DNA from 2 places in the Pseudomonas sp. S2_B10 genome. Region 1 is predicted to be linked to the other one. Evidence: riboswitches for the same ligand, from Rfam matches in the RefSeq annotation. Region 1 holds a riboswitch; the other holds the start of a gene.
The links. A riboswitch is a leader RNA that binds a small molecule or an ion and turns the genes downstream of it on or off. The one in region 1 is predicted to bind cobalamin.
Positions count from the first base shown of each region.

Region 2: another riboswitch for cobalamin. It lies ahead of cobW (cobalamin biosynthesis protein CobW); the one in region 1 lies ahead of cobO (cob(I)yrinic acid a,c-diamide adenosyltransferase).

Region 1 is NZ_CP162768.1:4,772,563-4,778,625, reverse strand. It holds gene AB4O45_RS21390 (cobyric acid synthase) at 1-204, opposite strand, end outside; gene cobD (threonine-phosphate decarboxylase CobD) at 201-1,193, opposite strand; gene cbiB (adenosylcobinamide-phosphate synthase CbiB) at 1,186-2,094, opposite strand; gene bluB (5,6-dimethylbenzimidazole synthase) at 2,091-2,741, opposite strand; gene AB4O45_RS21370 (cobyrinate a,c-diamide synthase) at 2,738-4,138, opposite strand; gene cobO (cob(I)yrinic acid a,c-diamide adenosyltransferase) at 4,135-4,746, opposite strand; cobalamin riboswitch at 4,830-5,059, opposite strand; gene AB4O45_RS21360 (hypothetical protein) at 5,221-5,805, shown strand; gene AB4O45_RS21355 (PQQ-dependent sugar dehydrogenase) at 5,872-6,063, shown strand, end outside.
Region 2 is NZ_CP162768.1:5,586,591-5,592,653, reverse strand. It holds gene cobN (cobaltochelatase subunit CobN) at 1-759, opposite strand, end outside; gene cobW (cobalamin biosynthesis protein CobW) at 763-1,827, opposite strand; cobalamin riboswitch at 1,927-2,138, opposite strand; cobalamin riboswitch at 3,013-3,231, shown strand; gene AB4O45_RS24945 (CbtB domain-containing protein) at 3,355-3,552, shown strand; gene AB4O45_RS24940 (CbtA family protein) at 3,564-4,265, shown strand; gene AB4O45_RS24935 (cobalamin biosynthesis protein) at 4,262-4,675, shown strand; gene cobM (precorrin-4 C(11)-methyltransferase) at 4,754-5,500, shown strand; gene nfuA (Fe-S biogenesis protein NfuA) at 5,644-6,063, opposite strand, start outside.

The DNA.
Region 1 (6,063 bases):
TTCAAGACCGGCCGCTTGCGCCTGCACTGCCTGCGCGCGGCCGATCTCGCCGCCGTCAGCGGTGACTGCGCTGTTGAGCGCCATGTTCTGCGGTTTGAACGGCACCACCGCCACGCCCTGGCGAGTGGCCCAGCGGCACAACGCCGTCACCAACGTGCTTTTGCCGGCATCGGACGTGGTGCCTTGCACCATCAGAGTGGTCATGGGTGGTCCTTGGCGAATGCTTGCAAAGCCTGTTCGAGACGCAGCGCTTGCGCGGCATCCGCTGGCAGGCCGAAACGCACACTGCTGTTGTGGCTGAACAGGCGCAGGAGGATGCCGCGCCGGGCGAGGAATTCGTGCAGCGCTTCGGCGTGCTCGGTGATCAGCCACTGAAACAGCGCGCAGCCACCCTGCGGTGCAAAACCGCAACGGGTCAGCAGCGCCACCAGCCGTTCGCTCGCTTCATCGCTGCGAATCCGCTGACGGGTGTGACCCTCGGTGTCTTGCAGGCACGCCGTACCGAGTACACGCGTCGGCCCGCTCACCGCCCACGGCCCGACCTGTTCGGCGAGCAGTTTGAGCAACTTGCGCTCGGCCAGAACGAAACCGAGGCGCACCCCGGCCAGACCGAAAAACTTGCCGAACGAACGCAACACCACCAGCCCGACCTGATGCGCATAGGGCGCCAGGCTCAGCTGCGGCGTGTTGTCCATAAACGCCTCGTCGACCACCAGCCAGCCACCGCGTTGCGCCAGCCGCGCATGCCAGTCGAGCAGGCGTGCCGGGGTCAGGCTGAGGCCGGTCGGATTGTTCGGATTGACCACCACCAATACATCGAGGCTGTCGAGAAAGAACTCGACTTCCTGCTCGAGCACTTCACGGACGATGTAACCGCTGCGCCGCCAGGCTTCGGCATGCTCGGCATAGCACGGCGACAACACGCCGACCTTGCCGGCCCGGCGCAGACGCGGCAGCAACTGGATGGCCATTTGCGAGCCGGCCACCGGCAACACCTGCGCGGCGCCGTAGTAATCGCAGGCGGCCTGTTCCAGACCGTCGTCGGTTTCCGGCAAACGCGCCCAGGCGCGCAGCGGGATTTCCGGGATCGGGAACGGCCATGGCGCGAGGCCGCTGGACAGGTCGAGCCAGTCGGCTTCGGCAATCCCGTAATCGAGTGCAGCCTTGCGCAACCGGCCACCGTGCTCAAGCATAAAATTCCGCCCCCAGGCAAAGCATCAGCAGCCATAACCATACGCCGCGCTGGACCAATTGCCAGCCACGGTCAATGGAATCGGCATCCGCCGGCGCACCTTCGCCCAGTTGCGGGCGCTCATGCAGTTCGCCGTGATAGATCGCCGGGCCACCCAACTCGACGCCCAGCGCACCGGCACCGGCCGCCATCACCGGGCCGGCGTTGGGGCTGTCCCACTGCGGCGCCTGGGTGCGCCAGCATTTGAGCGCGAGTCGGGTTTTGCCGAGCAGCGCGTAGGTCAATGCCACCAGACGCGCAGGAATGTAGTTCAACACGTCGTCGATTTTCGCCGCCGCCCAGCCGAAACGTTCGAAGCGTTCGTTGCGATAACCCCACATCGCATCGAGGGTATTGCTCAAGCGATACAGAACCACGCCCGGGGCGCCGGCGACGACAAACCAGAACAGCGCGGCGAACACCGCATCGCTGCCGTTCTCCAGCACCGATTCAGTGGCGGCACGGGCCACGGCAGTGCTGTCGAGTTCATCGGTCTGGCGGCTGACCAGATAACCGACACGCTTGCGCGCCTCGTCCAGATCATCGGCGCGCAACGCAGCCGCGACCGGCGCGACATGTTCGCCGAGGCTGCGCATGCCGAGGGCGCAATACAGCGCGAGAATCTCGACAATCCAGCCCACATAGGGCGCCCAGGAAAATGCGGTGGCGAGCAGAGTCAGCGGCAGCACCGCGAGCACCCACGCGGTCACACCATGGCTGCGCCAGCCACGGCCGCCGGCGTTGAAGCGTTGCTCGATGCGCCCGGCAAAATTGCCGAACGCCACCAGCGGATGCCAGCGTTTCGGTTCACCAAGCAGCGCATCCAGCGCTACTGCGGCGACACTCAGCAACGCCACACTCATTGATTCACTCCCCAATAATTTTCGTACAGCAACTCGTTGAGCGGCCGCGCCTGCGCCCAGCCTTCGAGCACCAACATCGGCGCCGGATAGAACTCCCTGACCGGGCCGAGACACAACACCGCCAGCGGTTTCGCACCGGCCGGCAATTTGAGCAAATCCGCCAAGGCTTGCGGTTCGAACAACGAAACCCAGCCCATGCCCAGGCCTTCGGCGCGGGAGGCCAGCCACAGATTCTGGATCGCGCAGGACAGCGAGGCCATGTCCATTTCCGGCAACGTGCGCCGACCGAAGATGTGTTTTTCGCGATCGTCCATCAGCGCTGCGACCAGCACTTCGGCGCAGTCGTTGATGCCTTCGACCTTGAGCTGCATGAACTCATCGCTGCGCTCGCCAAGGGCTTCGGCGGTGCGGATGCGTTCTTCTTCCACCAGATCGCGGATCTGCCCGCGCAGAGCACGATCGCTGATACGAATGAAGCGCCAGGGCTGCATCAGGCCGACGCTCGGCGCTTGATGAGCGGCTTCAAGCAGACGACTCAGCAACTGCGGCTCGACGCTGCCGCCGGTGAAGTGGCGCATGTCGCGGCGCTCGGCGATTGCCTTGTAGACCGCTGCGCGCTCGGCTTCGGAGAAGGTGTTCTCGGTCATGGCCCCATCGCTGGCAAGCCAGCTCCCACAGGAGATCGCATTTCTTCAGGAAGCTCACCATTCACTGTGGGAGCGAGCTTGCTCGCGAAGCCGGCCTCACTGTCTGGCGCAAACAATGCCGCAATCGCAGTCGGATTCGATGGGAAATAAAAGTGCACGTACGACGCCGTCATCCGCCCCTCGCGATAAACCGCCTCAGCGCCGCGCCCGCCATTGGGGCTCAGCCCACGGGCAATCGGCGTCAGCTCTGTGGTGGTCAGGGAATGATGATAGGTATGCCCACGCAACTCCCCTTCCGGCAATTCAACCGCCTGCAACGCCAGCGCCGCCAGACGCTTCTGCATCACCGCCTCGCCCTTGAGCAAACCGACCAGCTCAGCACGGGTGCCTTCCACGTCGGTCAGCGAATCAAGCAGGTAAAGCATGCCGCCACACTCGGCGAGCAAGGGCTTGCCCGCCGTATGGTGCGCGCGGATCGCCGCCAGCATCGAGGCGTTTTGCGCCAGCGCGACGTGATGCAACTCTGGATAGCCGCCCGGCAGATACAGGCTGTCCGCCTCGGGCAATTGCGTGTCGCGGATCGGCGAGAAGAAGCGCAATTCGGCGCCCATCGCCCGCAGCAGATCGAGACTGGCGCCATAGGTGAAGGCAAAGGCTTCATCGCGGGCAACGGCGATGCGCACACCTTTTAATAGAGGCTCGGCGGCGATGACGTCAGGCGCGGCGAATTCAACGGCCGGTGGCAGCGCGACCTCGCAACTGCTGGCCAGCGCATCGGCGGCCGCGTCGAGGCGCAGATCCAGATCATTCAATTCGCTGGCCTGAACCAGGCCGAGGTGGCGGCTCGGCAATTCGATACCGGTTTCGCGGGACAGCGCACCGTACCAGCGCAGACCTTCGGTGAGGCTGCCTTCGAGTAATTGCGCATGGCGCAAGGTGCCGACGCGGTTGGCCAGCACGCCAGCGAACGGCAAGTCCGGCTGATACTTGGCCAGGCCCAGCGCCAAGGCGCCAAAGGTCTGCGCCATGGCGGTGCCGTCGATCACGCCGAGCACCGGCACACCGAAGTGGCGCGCCAGATCAGCGCTGGATGGCGTGCCGTCGAACAGGCCCATCACGCCCTCGATCAGAATCAGGTCAGCCTCGGCGGCGGCTTCCCACAACAGCCGGCGACTTTCCTGCTCGCCGACCATCCACATGTCCAGTTGATACACCGGCGCACCGCTGGCGCGCTCGAGGATCATCGGATCGAGAAAGTCCGGGCCGCATTTGAATACGCGCACCTTGCGCCCCTGATTGCGATGCAAACGGGCGAGTGCGGCGGTGACGGTGGTCTTGCCCTGACCGGAGGCCGGCGCGGCGATCAACACCGCCGGGCAGTGACGTGGTTGCTTCAAAGTTCGACGCCTTTCTGCGCTTTGATCCCGGCCTGAAAGGCGTGCTTGAGCATGCCCATCTCGGTAACCGTGTCGCCCATCTCGATCATTTCCGGCTTGGCGCCGCGACCGGTGACCACCACGTGCTGCATCGGCGGGCGCGCTTGCAAATCGCTGAGCACCTGATCGAGATCGAGGTAGCCGTGCTTGAGGGCGATGTTCAATTCATCGAGCACCACCAGACCGATCGAAGGGTCGCGCAACAATTCACGCGAGACTTCCCAAGCGGCGGTCGCAGCGGCGATGTCGCGCTGACGATCCTGGGTTTCCCAGGTGAAGCCTTCGCCCATGACGTGGAAACGCACCTGCTCGGGGAAGCGGCGGAAAAACAATTCTTCGCCGGTGCTGTTGCGGCCCTTGATGAACTGCACAACGCCGCACTGCATGCCGTGGCCCATCGCGCGGGCGAGCATGCCGAACGCCGAGCTGCTCTTGCCTTTGCCATTGCCGCTCAGCACCAGCACCAGGCCACATTCGTCGGGCGAGTTGGCGATGCGTTCGTCGATCACGGCCTTCTTGCGCTGCATGCGCGCCAGATGGCGTTCGTCACGCTCGGGGGAATCAGTCATGGGGGGAGCTCTCCGTTGAGGCTGGATAACGGCGGGCAGGCACAAGAATAGACGGCAAAAAGCCTGGCATCGCCCACCGTGATGCCGCTGAGATGGATCAGGCCGGTCTCCGGGCTCATGAGCGGCGTTTCGCCGGACTGCGCGCCTTCCCGCTTCTTTCGAGGCAGTGGCTCAAGGCGCAGTTTTCACTCATTTACCGTTGCGGGGGCAGCGCCGGGATCGTCGTGGCTTCGCTTGAAGACCACCCTCACCGGCTTCCCTGTTTCACTCTGTCGACGCGGGGCCACAGAGCACCTGAAACAAGCGGCGAAGGTTAGAGGGTTGGGGGTGGAGCGTCAATTGAAGAGGCGCTTTGCGCGCGAATAACTGCCGCTGATCCATTGTGCAGCGGCAATCTTGTGCCAGACTGCGACAAGTGATATCAAAGAGCCATGCTTTTTTCGAAAGCCCACTACAACAATAAGGATGACGACGATGCAAGGCATGATCATCAGCAACCCGCGCCTGGAATTCCTGCGCCCGTTGCTGGAACGCTGGTTTGACTGTATCGATCGCTACAACACCGTACGCGGCGACAACGACACGCCATATTGGCACGACGAGAAAGCCAATCTCGGCCTGCTCGCGGCAGCGGCGTGGATGGCTGAAATGGTCACGCTGAACGACACGGCCACGCGCAAACAGAACGAAGAAGGCGAACGCAATGCTCGCGCCGACCTGCTGATTGCCGGCGCCGAAGACCGCGCGTTCATTCAGGCCACGCAACGTTGGCCACGGGTCAACAATCTCAACCTGACCCAGGCACTGCTCGACATCACCGTTGATGCCAAGCGCATCAGCTACGCCAGCGATCTCAAGCTCGGCTGCCTCTTTGTTGCTCCGCAAAAACCTCAGCACAGCGCCAGCCCCGAAGAATTGCAGGACATGGTCGACGACCTGCAAAAGGAACACACCTGCGCCGTGGCCTGGTATTTCCCCTACGCCTATCGCAAATTGCACAGCGACGCGGGCAACTATCATCCGGGCATCGCCATGCTGTTCAAGGAAGCCCGCGGTTGAGCAGTTGAACCATCGGGCCTGCGCCCTCCTCTATGTTTAGGAATGCATTCATAGGGAAGATCAGCAATGCGCAAGGCCCAACTCGCTCTTATCATCGCCGTCGCTGGCGGGCTCGCCGCCTGCGGTGAAACCTCCAGCCTGCAAGTCTCCGACGGCACCGGCCCGTCACCGAAACTGCCCGAACCGAACAAGACGCTGATCCCGACAGTCAACATCGCCCCGGCGGTGGGCTGGCCGGAAGGCGCGAAACCGACCGCA
Region 2 (6,063 bases), 810 kb from region 1:
CCAGTCCTCGACCACCGACAAGCAACCGGGTTCTTTCAGACTGGCCACCGCGATCGGCAGCGGATTGAGTCCGGCTGCCTGCAAACGCTGACAGAACACATCGATGAACGCCGTGTTCGCCGCCTGCAAATGCGAGCGATAAAACAACAGCGCCGCCACCGGTTGACCGGGCAGCCATTCGGCTTGCCAGTCGCTCAGGGCAGCGCTGTTTTTCTGTGGGTGATAAATCGCCGTGCGCGGCAGGGTTTGCGGCTCGCTCCACGGGTAATCGCGGGCGAACCATTGGTTGCCCAGGCAACGGAAGAAATCCAGCGCGTTACCCATGCCGCCCTGACGCAGGAATTGCCAGAGTCGATCGCGCACGTCGGCGCTGACCGTGCTCAAGTCGCTGAGCTCGGGGTCCGGGCGGTCATCGCCGGGCACCAGAATCAGTTGCACGCCGCGTTCGGACAACTCGACCAGCCGCTCGACGCCGTAGCGCCAATAGGCGATGCCGCCGTGCAGCGAAATCAGAATGACCTTGGCGTGGCGCAGCACTTCGTCGACATACAGATCGACCGAGGCATGATTCTGCACCTGCATCGGGTTGGCCAGACGCAGGCTCGGATAGTCATCGGGCAGTTGCTGCGCAGCCTCGGCGAGCAGCGCCAGGCTGGAATCGCCGCTGCACAGGATCACCAACTCGGCGGGGGTTTGTCCGAGATCGGCAATGTTGTCATCCGAGACGAATCCGCCGGGCTGGGTCCTGAGCAGGTGCATGACTTAAACGCTGAGCGCAGCGCGCAACTGCGCTTCGAGTTGTGCCGCATCAAGCTCCTGACCGATCAGCACCAGACGCGTGACGCGCGCTTCTTCGGCGCCCCACTGACGGTCGAAATGCTTATCGAAACGCGTGCCCACGCCCTGGATCAACAGGCGCATCGGCTTGTGCGGAATCGCCGCGAAGCCTTTTACCCGCAGGATGCCGTGCTGCACCACCAGTTGCGTCAGCGCATCGAGCAGCAGGCTCTCGTCAGCTTGCGGCAGTTCGATTGAGATCGAATCGAAGGCGTCGTGATCGTGATCGTCGTCATCACCGTCATGGTGGTGATCGTGGTGACTGTGGCGGCTGTCGATGTGCTCCTCGGAGCCGGCACCGAGACCGATCAGCACGTCGAGCGGCAGGCGGCCGTTGCTGGCTTCGATGATTTTTACCGCTGGCGGCAGCTCTTCGGCGACTTCAGCGCGCACCCGAGCCAGATCTTCCGCGCTGGTCTGGTCGGCTTTGTTGAGGATGACCAGGTCAGCACTGGCCAGTTGATCAGCGAACAATTCGTGCAGCGGCGACTCGTGATCAAGGTTCGGATCGAGTTTGCGCTGGGCATCGACCTGATCCGGGAACGCTGCGAAGGTGCCAGCAGCGACGGCCGGGCTGTCGACCACGGTGATCACCGCGTCAACGGTGCAGGCGCTACGGATTTCCGGCCACTGGAAGGCTTGCACCAGCGGTTTTGGCAGGGCCAGGCCCGAGGTTTCAATAAGGATGTGGTCGAGATCGCCGCGACGGGCAACCAGTTCGCGCATTACCGGGAAGAATTCTTCCTGCACGGTGCAGCACAGGCAGCCGTTGGCCAGCTCATAAACGCGGCCGGTGGCCTCTTCTTCGGTGCAGCCGATGGTGCATTGCTTGAGGATTTCACCGTCGATGCCCAACTCGCCAAACTCATTGACGATCACCGCGATGCGCCGGCCCTGAGCGTTGTCAAGCATGTGCCGCAGCAGCGTGGTTTTGCCCGAACCGAGGAAACCGGTGACGATGGTGACGGGGAGTTTGGCCAGTGTTTTCATCGGTATGCCCTTTGGCAAGCGGCGGGCATACGGGACGAGAACCGGCAGCGCGCGTGCACGCCGGAAGCATTCGCCACCGGATCACCCCGCCCGGTTGTAGTGAGAATCTGTGACGAGGCAGGTCTCCTGGCTGACGGCGTTCAGGCGTTGGGCCTGGCGTCCATTGCGCCTTCCCGCTGGCTCATCGGTTGAGCTGGCAGTGGCGTGGCAACGAACATCACCGTTCACAGTTGCGGGGGCAGCCGCGGCTTTGACCGCGTTCCCTTCTTAGCTTCGGCGAGTGCCGAAGAACCTCGAAAGCGCAAGGCTACGCATGGGTCCGTCGTGGGTCAATGGTCGGTGAGTCTGAAACTGGGGGTATATCCGTTGCTGCGGTAACGGCTTCTTATGGTTTCGCTCTTACAGCGAGTCCCTTTTTCAAACGCCAAAAAGGAACCAAAAGGCTTTGCCCCGGCGTACGGCCCGCTCGCTGGGGCTCGGGGTACCTTCGTTACGGGACCGATCCGGGCGCAGCGGCTACGGTTTGCTTCGCTGCACCTCCTTCCGCTGTGTACGACTGCGTCGTACGGTCGCTGCGCTCCCACCCCCGGATCGATCCCGTAACGAAGCCTGCCGAAGGGGCAAAAGATCAAAAGCCAGAGCAAAAGCAAAGGCAAAGGCAAAAGCAAAAGATCGCAGCCTTCGGCAGCTCCTACAGTTGGATCGCGCACCAGCTCAAGAACAGGTCGGCTGTCAGGCCGCCTTCGCGAGCAGGCTCGCTCCCACAAAAGCAAAAGTAAAGCAGCGCAGCCGCCCCACTCAACAATGAGCGTTAGCTCGAGTGCTCTTGATCTTGATCCACCGGCGACGTCGCAAGGCTGAGTGGAGGGATTGATCCGGGCGTGGGAGCGCAGCGACCGTACGACGCAGTCGTACACAGCGAGTGTAGGTGCAGCGAAGCAAACCGGAGCCGCTGCGCCCGGATCAGTCCCGGAGCGAAGGAACCCGAGCCTGCGAGGGCCGAACGTAGGAGCAAGCCTTTTTGGGTACTTTTTCGGCGTTTGGAAAAAGTGCCTCGCCGTAAGGGCGAAACCGTAATCAGCAACACCCGCAGCAACGGATATACACACAAAAACATCAGAAAAATACCCCCACTGCAGTACCGAAAACTCCCGGAAATTGACTAAAAACCCAAACCCATGTTCTCCTGCACACCTTGTTACGGGTGCCCCTCACAGGGTGAAACGGGAAACCGGTGAATCATGTGCTTTACTCAAAGCCATGTCAGTCCGGTGCTGCCCCCGCAACGGTAAGCGAGCGAAGCGTCAGATCCACTGTGCCCCGGCATGGGAAGGTGATGCTTGCAGGTCGGCGACCAGCCAACCCCTCGCGAGCCCGGAGACCGGCCCGCAACACCCAGCACGCGCAAGCGCCGCTGAACACAAACAAACCCGCGGTGGGCGGGCGCTGTTCGAAATCCCTGCGTGCCCGGCCCGCAGGGATTTTCATGCGCTCTGTTTACCCGCTGACATTTCAGAGGGAAGCGCTATGTCGATCATCAGTAACACCGTCAGCCACACTGACCACATCTCCAGCAGCACCACACTCGGCCAACGCGTCGCCGCCGCCCTCTTCGCCTCGATCCTCGGTGCCAGCCTGGTCTGGTTCGCCGGTTTCTCGCACATCGAAGCGGTGCACAACGCCGCCCACGATACCCGCCACAGCGCCGCGTTCCCGTGCCACTGAGGCCTGCCGAAATGATCAAGCGTATCGCGCAAACCGCAGGCTTCACCGGCTTGCTGGCCGCCCTGCTGCTGACCCTGCTGCAGAGTTTCTGGGTATCACCGTTGATTCTGCAGGCCGAATCCTTCGAGAAATCCGAACCGGTCGCGCAAGTCCACGAACACGCCGCCGGCACCGCCGCCCACAGCCATGATGGCGAAGCCTGGGAGCCGGAAGACGGCTGGCAGCGCGTGGTCTCGACCACTGGCGGTAATCTGGTGGTGGCAGTGGGTTTCGCCTTGATGCTCGCCGGCCTGTACACCTTGCGCGCGCCGACCAAGACCTCGCAAGGGCTGCTCTGGGGTCTGGCCGGTTACGCCACGTTCGTTCTCGCGCCGACCTTGGGCCTGCCACCTGAATTGCCGGGCACTGCGGCTGCCGATCTGGCATCGCGGCAGATCTGGTGGATCGGCACTGCCGCTTCGACCGCCGTCGGTCTGGCACTGATTGCCTTCAGTCGTCACTGGCTGATGAAGCTTCTCGGTGTGGCGATTCTCGCCGTGCCGCATGTGATCGGCGCCCCGCAACCGCAGGTGCATTCGATGCTCGCTCCAGAGGCATTGGAAACCCAGTTCAAAATCGCTTCGCAGCTGACCAACGTCGCGTTCTGGCTGGCCTTGGGCCTGATCAGTGCATGGTTGTTCCGCCGCAAAAGCGCAGGCCCATATCAGGCATGACCGATGACCGCGCAGCGCCGACCCTCGTGGTCGGCCTCGGCTGCCAGCGCGGCTGCCCGGCCAGTACGTTGCGTGCATTACTCGATCAAGCGTTGCAGGCGCACCGCATCGAGTTGCGAGCGGTCAAGGCTTTGGCGAGTATCGACCTCAAGCGCGACGAACCGGGGTTGCTGGAACTGGCCACACAATTGAACCTGCCGCTGCAGTATTTCAACAGTGCCGAACTGGCGCCCTATCAGCAGCGCCTCAGCCATCAATCGCAGATCGCCTTTGAGCGCACCGGCTGCTACGGCGTGGCGGAAAGCGCCGCGCTGGCGCTCGCCGAGCAACTGATTCAGGCGCCGGCGAAACTGCTGATCCACCGGCAGAAATATGCGCAGGCCACGCTGGCATTGGCCGGCGCTGCATAAAATCCCGATAATCCCCGCCATCGATCATGAGCACGCTTCATCTGCAGTGTGCCTGCGCCTCTTCACAAGGATTCAACGATGACCGTCTACTTCATCGGCGCCGGCCCCGGCGACCCGGAACTCATCACCGTCAAAGGCCAACGGCTGATTCGCAGCTGCCCGGTGATCATTTATGCCGGTTCGCTGGTACCCGCAGCGGTGCTGGAAGGTCATCAGGCCGAAATCGTGGCCAATAGCGCTGAACTGCATCTGGAACAGATCATCGATCTGATCAGGACTGCCCATGCCCAAGGCCAGGATGTGGCCCGTGTGCATTCCGGAGACCCAAGTCTGTACGGCGCGATTGGTGAGCAGATCCGCTACTTGCGTGAGCTGAACATTCCTTTCGAGATCATTCCGGGCGTAACCGCGACGGCGGCATGCGCAGCGCTGCTGGGCGCCGAGTTGACCCTGCCGGACATTTCGCAAAGCGTGATCCTGACCCGTTACGCCGACAAGACCGCGATGCCCGCCGGCGAAGAACTGGCGAGCCTGGCGCAGCACGGCGCGACCATGGCCATTCATCTGGGGGTCAATCATCTGGAAAAGATACTGGTTGAACTGCTGCCGCATTACGGCGCGGACTGCCCGATTGCCGTTATTCACCGCGCGACATGGCCGGATCAGGACTGGGTGGTAGGTACATTGGCGGACATTGCCGCAAAGGTCGAGGCCAAAAGCTTTCGGCGTACGGCGCTGATTCTGGTCGGGCGGGTGCTGGGCAGCGAGGTGTTCAGCGAGTCTTCGCTGTATCGCGCCGGGCATGCGCATCTTTATCGGCCTTGAAGACGCCTTCGCGAGCAGGCCCGCTCCCACAGGTCATTGCATTTCAATGTGGCAGCGAGCCTGCTCGCGAATGGGGCGGCAAAAGTTGCCCATAAAAAAACGGCGCTCACGGGGCGCCGTTTTTCATGATCGCAGCGAACACCTTAGTAGTAGGCGTTTTCTTTCTGCGTGTGGTCGGTCACGTCGCGAACGCCCTTGAGCTCCGGAATGCGCTCGAGCAAGGTGCGCTCAATGCCTTCTTTCAAGGTTACGTCAGCCTGGCCGCAGCCCTGGCAACCGCCGCCGAACTGCAACACGGCAATGCCGTCCTCGACAACATCGATCAGGCTGACCTGACCGCCGTGACTGGCCAGCCCCGGGTTGATCTCGGTTTGCAGGTAATAGTTGATGCGCTCGTTGACCGGGCTGTCGGCGTTGACCATCGGCACCTTGGCGTTTGGCGCCTTGATGGTCAGCTGGCCGCCCATGCGGTCGGTGGCGTAATCAACGACCGCGTCATCAAGAAACGCTTCGCTGAAGGAATCGATGTAGGCGGTGAAGCTTTTCAGCCCCAGCGCGGTGTC